3 regions of the Intrasporangium sp. Soil_C_50 genome follow, and region 3 is predicted to be linked to each of the others. Evidence: riboswitches for the same ligand, from Rfam matches in the RefSeq annotation. Region 3 holds a riboswitch; each other region holds the start of a gene.
The links. A riboswitch is a leader RNA that binds a small molecule or an ion and turns the genes downstream of it on or off. The one in region 3 is predicted to bind S-adenosylmethionine.
Positions count from the first base shown of each region.

Region 1 (3,266 bases), on a different contig from region 3:
GGCGTCTTCGTCCTGCGCATCGCTCCGGCCGTCGTCCTCGGCCCGCTCGCCGGGGTCGTGGCCGACCGCCTGGACCGGCGCCTCACGATGGTCGTGGGCGACCTGCTCCGCTTCGGCCTCTTCGTGTCGATCCCCGTCGTCGGGTCCTTGTGGTGGATGTACGTCGCCATCGTGCTCATCGAGTGCGTCTCCCTCTTCTGGAACCCGGCCAAGGACGCCACCGTGCCCAACCTCGTGCCGGCGGAGCGGCTGGAGCTGGCGAACCAGCTGGGTCTGGTCGGCAGCTACGGGACGGCGCCCCTGGCCGCCCTCGCCTTCTCGGGCCTGTCCCTGCTCGGCGCTCCGCTGCACGCCGTCCTGCCCGGCCTCGACGCCGAGGGCATCTTCGTCGCGCTGTACGCCAACGCCGCGACCTTCCTGCTCAGCGCCGTGATCATCTGGCGGCTCACCTTCCCTGTCCGTCCGGCGGCCGAGAGGCTCGCGGGCCAGTCGGTCGTCCGGACCGTCGCCGACGGCCTGCTCGTGGTCAGGCGGCGCCCCTTCGTCCGGGGCCTCGTCGGCGGCATGCTCGGCGCCTTCGGCGCCGGTGGGCTCGTGGTCGGCCTGGCGACGCGCTTCGCCCAGGACATGGGGGCGGGCGCACCCGGCTACGGCCTGCTCTTCGTCGCCGTCTTCACCGGCATGGCGGCCGGGATCGTCGGCGGTCCGCGGGTGCTCGCCGGGTTCTCCCGGCCGCGCGCCTTCGGCGCCGCCCTGGTGGGCGCCGGACTGCTCCTGCTCGTCCTCGCCCTGGTCCCGGTGCTGCTCGTCGCGCTGCCCGTCGCCACCCTTCTCGGCGCCGTCATCGGCGTCGCCTGGGTCGTCGGATACACCCTCCTCGGGCTCACCGTCGAGGACGAGGTCAGGGGCCGCACCTTCGCCCTCGTCCAGTCGCTGAACCGCGTCGTGCTCGTGCTGGTGCTCGCCGTCGCCCCACTGCTGGCCGCCGGTGCGGAGGCGCTGCTCCCTCTGCCTCGCACCGTGGACCTCGGGCCGGTGTCGCTGACCTACGCCGGGACCACGGCCGCCTACCTCGTCGCGGGACTCGGGATGGGGACGGCCGGCGTCGCTGCCTGGCGCTCGATGAACGACAAGCCCGGGCGGACGCTCGTCGCGGAGGTCGGCGAGGTCCTGCGCGCCCGCCGGAGCCGGGGCCGTGGGGGTCGCCGCGGACGCTGACGCCGGCCGCGAGCCCACCCCGTCTCGGATGGCGACACGCGTCGATCGCGAGGTGGACATCCGCGCGGCCGCGCACCTATCGTCGACGCCAGGTCAAGAGTGTCAGCGACAAGCCCCGGCTCGCTGGCCAGCAACCCTCCTCCGCGGTGGGGTGCTCCGGGTGACGACCAGGCCGCCCTCGGCTGGTTTCGACGAGGTCGGCAAGCGCGGACCTGCACCGGGTGGGTCCCAGTACCCACGAGGAGCACTGCCATGTCGGCCCTTCCCAGCACCACGACCCTCTGTGGCGGCGGACCCGCCCCCGTCGTGCGCACCCGCGCGCTCCGCGTCGTCGCCGACGCCGAGGCCCTTCCCCGCGTCGTCGGTGCCGGTCTGCGCGTGCCGACCACCGCCGGCGAGGTGGCCTACGCCAACCTCGACCATGCCGCGTCGACGCCGGCGCTGCAGACCGTCAAGGACGCCGTCGACCGCGCCCTCGAGACGTACTCGTCGGTGCACCGCGGCGCCGGGTACGCCTCGCGCCTGACGAGCGCCTGGTACGAGCAGGCCCGCGACGAGGTGGCCCGTTTCGTCGGGGCGCGCGAGGACGACGAGGTCGTCTTCACCCGCACGACGACCGACTCGTGGTCGGTCCTGGCGCACGCGCTGCCGAGCCGCGCGGTCGTCTTCGTCTTCGGCAGCGAGCACCACTCGACGCTGCTGCCGTGGGGCCGCTCGCGCACCGTGCGCCTGCCGATCCCGCAGGGCACCGACGACGCCCTCGACCTGCTCGACGAGGCCCTCGCCGAGCACCCCGGCAAGCACCGGCTCGTCGTGCTGACGGCCGCCTCGAACGTCACCGGCGAGGTGTGGCCGGTCGAGCGGTTCGCCCGCCTCGCCCACGAGCACGGCGCCCGCATCGCGGTCGACGCCGCACAGCTGTCGGCTCACCGCCGCATCGACCTCGCGGCCTGGGACGCCGACTGGGTCGCCTTCTCCGGCCACAAGACCTACGCCCCGTTCGGCACCGGCGTGCTCGCCGGGCGCCGCGACTGGCTCGACGCCGGCGCCCCGTACCTGCCCGGGGGTGGCGCCACGGCATCGGTCACCGAGACCGGCACCGTCTGGGTCACCGGCCCGGCACGCCACGAGGGCGGCAGCCCGAACGTCGTCGGCGCCATCGCCCTTGCCGCCGCCTGCGCGACGATCGAGCGCCATCGCGCGGCCATCGAGGCCCACGAGGAGGCCCTGCTCGAGCGGCTGCGCACCGGGTTGGAGGCCGTGCCCGGTGTCGACGTCCTGTCGCTCTTCGGTGACGACCACGACCGCGTCGGCGTCGTCGCCTTCACGGTGGCCGGCTTCGACCCGGCGCTCGTGTCGCAGGTGCTCTCGGTCGAGCACGGCATCGGCGTGCGCGACGGCAAGTTCTGCGCCCACCTGCTCGTCGACGAGCTGCTCGAGGACCCGTGGGGCGAGCGGCCCGAGACGGCCGTGCGTGCCAGCGTCGGCCTCGGCAGCACCGCCGCGGGCGTTGAGCGCCTCGTCGACGCGGTCGCCGGCCTCGTCGCCGAGGGGCCGTCACGGACGTGGACCCGCACGGCCGCCGGTTGGACCGTCGAGGGCGCCGACCCGCGCGACGTCGAGGTCGAGCGCCCCTGGTGACCCTCGGCTGACCCTCGGCTGACCCTCGGCCCGGGGGATCAGCGCTTGGCCGACAGCGAGTACGACGCCCAGACCGCGGCGTGGTCGGTGCGGTTGAACGCGACCTGGCCGGCGTCGACGAGGACCAGGCCCCGGCTCAGCTGGTGGTCGAGCGCGACGTAGGGCGGGATGCGGTGCCCCTCGAACGGCCAGGTGCGCACCCAGCCGTTGCCGGCCGCCACCTGGGCGTCGACGAGCCCCTGGGCGAGCCGGCGGAACACCGGGTGACCGGACGAGGCGTTGAAGTCACCGGCGAGCACGAGCGGCTCGGTCGTCGGCTGCTGACGCACCCACGTGGTCAGCGACGTCAGGCCCGCGTGCCACCGGTCCGTCTGGTAGTGCAAGGGCGGCGGCGGGTGCACGGCCCG
Region 1 is NZ_JBDGKB010000001.1:276,961-280,226, forward strand. It holds gene AC3A5R_RS01350 (MFS transporter) at 1-1,218, shown strand, start outside; SAM riboswitch class IV at 1,310-1,431, shown strand; gene AC3A5R_RS01355 (aminotransferase class V-fold PLP-dependent enzyme) at 1,471-2,859, shown strand; gene AC3A5R_RS01360 (endonuclease/exonuclease/phosphatase family protein) at 2,898-3,266, opposite strand, start outside.
Region 1: linked by a shared signal. The riboswitch ahead of AC3A5R_RS01355 (aminotransferase class V-fold PLP-dependent enzyme) and the one ahead of metX (homoserine O-acetyltransferase MetX) in region 3 are both predicted to bind S-adenosylmethionine.

Region 2 (3,266 bases), on a different contig from region 3:
CGAACGATGCCCCGATCAACCTCGCCCCGGGACGCAAGCGGGATCCTTTTCCGTCCTCAGCGGCCGGTACGATGCCGCTGACCTGCGCTAACGCCGGTCCGTCCACTTCAGGAGCTGCCTTGCCATCACGATGCGCTGGACCTGGTTGGTGCCCTCGTAGATCTGGGTGATCTTGGCGTCGCGCATCATCCGCTCGAGCGGGAAGTCGCGCGTGTAGCCGGCGCCGCCGAGCAGCTGGACGGCGTCGGTCGTCACCTTCATCGCGACGTCGGAGGCGAAGCACTTGGCAGCCGCGCCGAAGAAGGAGAGGTCCTTGTCGCCGCGCTCGCTCTTCGCGGCGGCGACGTAGACCATCTGGCGCGCGGCCTCGAGCTCCATCGCCATGTCGGCGAGCATGAACTGGATGCCCTGGAAGTCGGCGATGTGCTTGCCGAACTGCTTGCGCTCCTTGACGTACGCGAGGGCCTGGTCGAGCGCACCCTGGGCGATGCCGACGGCCTGCGCGCCGATCGTGACGCGGGTGTGGTCGAGCGTGCGCAGCGCGATCTTGAGGCCGTCGCCGACCTGCCCGACGACCCGGTCGCCCGGGATGCGGACGTTGTCGAAGTGCAGCTCGCGCGTCGGGCTGCCCTTGATGCCGAGCTTGCGCTCCTTCTCACCGAACGTGAAGCCCTCGTCGGACTTCTCGACGACGAACGCCGTGACGTTGCCGCCGCGCGGGCCGTCAGGGTCGGTGACGGCGAGCACCGTGTAGTACTCGGAGACACCGGCGTTCGTGATCCACGACTTCTGGCCGTTCAGCACCCAGCCGTCGCCCTCTTGGCGCGCACGGCACTTCATCGACGCGGTGTCCGACCCGGCCTCGCGCTCGGACAGGCCGTAGGAGAACGTCGTCCTGCCCTGCGCGAGCGGCGGCAGGTACCGCTGCTTGAGGTCGTCACTGCCGTCGAGGATCAGCGGCAGCGAGCCGAGCTTGTTGACGGCCGGGATGAGCGAGGCCGACGCGTCGACGCGAGCGACCTCCTCGATGACGATGCACGTGGCGAGCGCGTCGGCGCCGACGCCGTCGTACTCCTCGGGCACGTGGGGGGCGAAGAAGTCGGACGCGACGAGGGCGTCGTGCGCCTCCTGCGGGTAGCGCGCCTCCTCGTCGACCGCGGCGGCGTACGGGGCGATCTTGTCCTCGGCGATCGCCCGGATCGCCTCTCGCAGGGCCTCGTGGTCCTCGCTGGTCCGGAACAGGTCGAACTCGGCATTCGTGCTCACGGCGGCGATCCTACTCGCCGGTTCGGATTAGTAGGACGTCCTAGTGATCGACACCACGGTCGCCGCGCCGGCTCCGCCGTGGCGCACTTCCAGCGGCAGGCCACGCCGACGCGTCCACGATGAGGACATGCGCTCCCACGTCGCGGACAGGCGTCCGTACACTCGCCGTTAGGTCATGAGTGTCAGCGTCAAGCCCCGGCTCGCTGGCCGGCAACCCTCCCACCGCGGCGGGGTGCCCCGGGTGAGGACCTGGCCCGTCGTCGCCAGCCGGCGCGCGGGCAAGCGCGGAGACTCCCTCTCCCGCACCGACCCGTCGGTGCGCCGGACCCGTCCACGGGGCACCCGGTCACCGACCGAACGAGGAGAACGACCGATGACCGAGCCGAAGTGGTCCTTCGAGACCCAGCAGATCCACGCCGGGCAGTCCGCCGACAGCGCTACCGGGGCGCGAGCCCTGCCGATCTACCAGACGACGAGCTACGTCTTCAACGACACGGACCACGCCGCAAATCTGTTCGGGCTCAAGGAGTTCGGCAACATCTACACGCGGATCATGAACCCGACGACCGACGTCGTCGAACAGCGCATCGCCGCGCTCGAGGGCGGCGTCGGCGCGCTCCTCGTCGCGTCGGGCCAGTCCGCCACGACCCTCGCACTGCTCAACGTCGCCGAGGCCGGCGACCACATCGTCGCGTCACCCAGCCTCTACGGCGGAACCGTCAACCTGCTGAAGTTCACCTTCCCCAAGCTCGGGATCGAGGTGAGCTTCGTCGAGGACCCCACCTCGATCGACGCGTGGCGCGCCGCCGTGCGCCCCAACACCAAGGCCTTCTTCGGCGAGACCATCGCCAACCCCAAGGCCGAGGTTCTCGACATCGAGGCGGTCGCGGCGCTGGCCCACGAGAACGGCGTGCCGCTCGTCGTCGACAACACCATCGCGACGCCGTACGTCATCCGGCCCATCGAGTGGGGCGCCGACGTCGTCGTGCACTCCGCGACGAAGTACCTCGGCGGGCACGGCACGTCGATCGCCGGCGTCATCGTCGACGCGGGCCGGTTCGACTACGCCTCGGACCCCGAGAAGTTCCCGAACTACAACACCCCGGAGGAGAGCTACCACGGTCTCGTCTTCGCGCGGGACCTCGGCGTCGGCAGCCCCCTCGGCGCCAACCTCGCCTACATCCTCAAGGCCCGGGTCCAGCTGTTGCGCGATCTCGGTCCTTCTGCCGCACCGTTCAACGCGTTCCTCATCGCGCAGGGCCTCGAGACGCTGTCCCTGCGGATCGAACGCCACCTCGAGAACGCCGCCAAGGTGGCCGCGTACCTGCAGGGCCACGAGCAGGTGGAGCGGGTCGTCTGGGCATCGCTGCCCGACAGCCCCTCCTACGCGACGGCCCGGAAGTACGCCCCTCGCGGAGCCGGCGCCGTCCTGTCGTTCGAGATCGCGGGCGGCCTCGAGGCGGGCAGGAAGTTCGTCGAGGCACTGACGCTGCACAGCCACGTCGCCAACATCGGCGACGTCCGCTCGCTCGTCATCCACCCGGCGTCGACGACGCACTCCCAGGGGCCCGACGCGGACCGGCTCGCCGCGGGCGTCACGCCCGGACTCGTGCGCCTCTCGGTCGGCATCGAGCACATCGACGACATCGTCGCCGACCTCGAGCAGGGCTTCGCCGCCGCGAAGGCCTGACACGACCGAAACCCGGGTGTGGCGGGTCGGCACGGCTGGCACCATGTCGGCCATGCCGATCCGCTACCCCGCTCCCCTGTGCCCCGGCGACCGGATCGGCGTGACGTCGCCGAGCTCCGGCGTGTCCGACGCCCTCCGGGGTCGGTTCGACCACGCCGTCCATTGCCTGCGCGACCGCGGTTTCGACGTCGTCGTCGGTGAGCTCAACCACGCCCCGAGCCACGTGAGCGGCCCCCGCGAGGCGCGCGCCGCCGAGCTCATGGCGATGCTGCTCGACCCGACGATTCGCGCGGTCGTACCGCCGTGGGGC
Region 2 is NZ_JBDGKB010000013.1:56,172-59,437, reverse strand. It holds gene AC3A5R_RS19330 (acyl-CoA dehydrogenase family protein) at 88-1,266, opposite strand; SAM riboswitch class IV at 1,438-1,557, shown strand; gene AC3A5R_RS19325 (bifunctional o-acetylhomoserine/o-acetylserine sulfhydrylase) at 1,640-2,956, shown strand; gene AC3A5R_RS19320 (LD-carboxypeptidase) at 3,009-3,266, shown strand, end outside.
Region 2: linked by a shared signal. The riboswitch ahead of AC3A5R_RS19325 (bifunctional o-acetylhomoserine/o-acetylserine sulfhydrylase) and the one ahead of metX (homoserine O-acetyltransferase MetX) in region 3 are both predicted to bind S-adenosylmethionine.

Region 3 (3,266 bases):
GCCGACGGGGAGGTGCCGCCGGGCAGACCGTGCCCGGGCAGGCCGCGCCGACGTCCACGCCGCCTCCTTCGGGGCCGACGCCGGGTCAGGCGTCGGGCACCACGCTCGGCACTGCTGCCGACGCGCGGGCCCGACTGTGGGCCGGCGAGGTCACCGACGGCCGACGCCGCGACCGCGACGCCACGGGTGCCGCCCGTGGGCGCCTCGGCGGCCTGCCGGGCGCTCCCACGAGCCCGCGGCCGTCCGCCGAGGCGCCGTCGTCGGGCGCCGGACGCACCGAGCGGGTTCGCCTGCCCGAGGGCGCGCGGCAGGCAGCGACCGACTACGTGCTCGAGTCGGTCCGCAAGCGGCTCGAGCGCTGAGTCGCGGTCGTCCACACCCCCTCGCGCCGAGGGGCACGCGTCCACAGCCGGATCGCACCGGGCTGCCGCTCCGGCCCGGCCCGGGGGAGCCTTCGGGCATGCCGAAGATCTCCCTGTCCGGACCGGCCGAGCTGCTGACGGTCCTGCCCTTCCACCTCGGCTTCCGGCCCGAACGCAGCGTCGTCGTCGTCTGCTTCCACGAGGTGCGCCTCGGGCTGGTGGCCCGGCTCGACCTCGTCGGTCCGGCCGGCGCCGCACGCGCGGCCGAGCAGAGCGTGCCGACCCTCGTGCAGGAGCGTCCGAGCCGTGTCGTCCTCGTCGGCTTCGCCGGCGGCCCGGACGAGAGGGGCGATCCGGTGCCGCTGCTCGACGCGCTGCGCGATGGTTTCGACGAGGAAGGGGTGACGGTCGGCGAGCGGCTGGTCGTGCGCGACGGGCGCTGGTTCGGCCTCGACTGCGACTGCTGCCCGTCGCCGGGGCGGCCGATGCCCGAGCCGGCCGACGTCCCTGCCGTCGCCGAGTACGTCGCGATGGGGACCGCCGTCCTCGGCAGCCGCGAGGAGCTGGCCCGGCTCGTCGAGCCCCTCCCGCCTGAGGACCCTCACCACGACGCGCGGCTGCTCGCGGTCGAGGAGTGGGTGCGCGAGCTCGACCGAACCGGCGAGGGCGGCACGACCGCCGACGGTCGGGCGCGCGGTGAGCTCGTCGACGAGGCCCTCGGGGCCTGGGTGCGGCTCGTGCGTGACGGGCTGGACGTCGACCCGTCACCCCGGACCGTCGCAGCGCTCGTCGGGTCACTCGTCGACACGCCCGTGCGCGACCTCGTCGTCTCGTGGCTCTGCCCGGGCTTCCCTGGTGACCACGTGGCCGAGGAGCTGGCCACCCGCCTCGCTCGAGCGATCGACACCCACGGCGACCCCGGAACGGACGCCGACACCGAGGCCCAGACCGAGCGGCTCGTCCTGGCACGCGTCGAACAGCTGTGCCGGGCCACGCCCGGGCCTTGCGCGGCGCCGGTCCTCGCGGCGACCGCCGCGTACGGCTGGTGGCTCGGCGTCGGCGCCCATGCGTCGTTCGCGGCCGACCGTGCCCTGCTCGCCGATCCGGGACACGGTCTGGCGACGCTCGTCCGGGCGGTGCTCGAGCGCGGCATCCGCCCGCCGCGGTGCGCCTGACCCGGTCGTCCGGTCCGGTCCACGGGCTGGACCGGCTCGCGGTGGCCGAACCCCCCGTCGCGTATGGTTGGGAGCAGGTCATGAGCGCCAGCGACAAGCCCCGGCTCGCTGGCCGGCAACCCTCCTTCGCGGTGGGGTGCCCCGGGTGAGGACCAGGCCGCACCGGTACGGACTGCGGCAAGCGCGAACATCCGAGGAGCACTCCGCATGACTGTGACCCACCGTCCCGGCCAGGTCACGCGCCGCCCGGTCCATCGCCCCCAGGCTCCCGACGGAACGGACGAGCGTACGGACGCCCGCCGCGGGGACGGCGTGTGGCGTGACGGCGACCCGGTCGGCGGGCGCCGGTTCGCCGACCTCGGTGACCTCGAGCTCGAGCGCGGGGGAGTGCTGCCCGGCGTCCGCGTGGCCTACGAGACGTGGGGCCGGCTCAACGAGGCCCGCGACAACGTCGTCCTGGTCGAGCACGCCCTGACCGGCGACAGCCACGTCGTCGGCGAGGCCGGTGAGGGTCATCCGTCGCCGGGCTGGTGGAACAGCCTCATCGGGCCCGGCCAGGCGGTCGACCCCGACGAGTGGTTCGTCGTCGCCGCCAACGTCCTCGGTGGCTGCCAGGGCACGACCGGGCCGGCGAGCCCGGCCCCCGACGGGCGCCCGTGGGGCAGCCGCTTCCCGTACGTCACGGTGCGCGACCAGGTCGCCGCCGAGCGGGTCCTGCTCTCGCGGCTCGGCATCACCGGCGTCGCCGCCGTCATCGGCGGCTCGATGGGTGGCATGCGCGCCCTCGAGTGGGCGGTCAGCCACCCCGACGCCGTCGAGCGCTGCATCGTGCTCGCCTCGACGCCCTACGCCACCGCCGACCAGATCGCGTGGTGCCAGCCGCAGCTGCTCGCGATCCGCACCGACCCGCACTTCGCCGGCGGCGACTACTACGAGTCGGCGCACCGCCCCGACACCGGCCTGGGCCTGGCGCGTCGCATCGCGCACGTCACCTACCGCACCGAGGCCGAGCTCGGCGACCGGTTCGGTCGCGAGGCCCAGCTCGGCGAGGACCCTTTCAGCGTCGGTGAGCGTGCTGCCGGCAGAGGGCGCTTCGCCGTCGAGTCCTACCTCGACCACCACGCGGGCAAGCTCGCCCGCCGCTTCGACGCCAACTCCTACGTCGTCCTCACCGAGGCGATGAACTCCCACGACGTCGGCCGCGACCGCGGCGGGCTCGAGGCGGCGCTGGCCCGTGTCACGGCCGACTGCACCGTCGTCTCCGTCGACACCGACCGTCTCTACCCGCCGAGGCTGTCCGACGAGCTCCACGCCGCGCTGCCCGGCGCGACACGCGTGTCGATCAGCTCGGCCTTCGGCCACGACGGCTTCCTCATCGAGGAGGCGCAGGTGGGCTCGGTCGTCCGCGAGGCGCTCGCCCGGCGCCGCCCTCGCTGACAGATCGCGGACACGGTCACGACCGGCGGCGGGGCAGTCCGCTCGTGCCGGTGCCGCGCCGACCCATATCGGGTACGGTGCGACCACCGGTTTGTTGCCGTACCAAGGAGGTCCGGGAAGTGGCCATCGTCGTCGGATACGTCGCCACCAAGGAGGGACGCGCGGCGCTCAAGCGAGCCGCCGAGGAATGCGTCCTCCGGGGCACCAAGCTCGTCGTCATCAGCTCCCACCGAGGTGGGAAGGACTTCGACGCCGACGAGGCCGCTGCGTTCGAGGCCGAGCTCGCCCGCGT
Region 3 is NZ_JBDGKB010000009.1:49,226-52,491, forward strand. It holds gene AC3A5R_RS16765 (YkvA family protein) at 1-362, shown strand, start outside; gene AC3A5R_RS16770 (DUF4192 domain-containing protein) at 461-1,537, shown strand; SAM riboswitch class IV at 1,614-1,727, shown strand; gene metX (homoserine O-acetyltransferase MetX) at 1,745-2,974, shown strand; gene AC3A5R_RS16780 (universal stress protein) at 3,094-3,266, shown strand, end outside.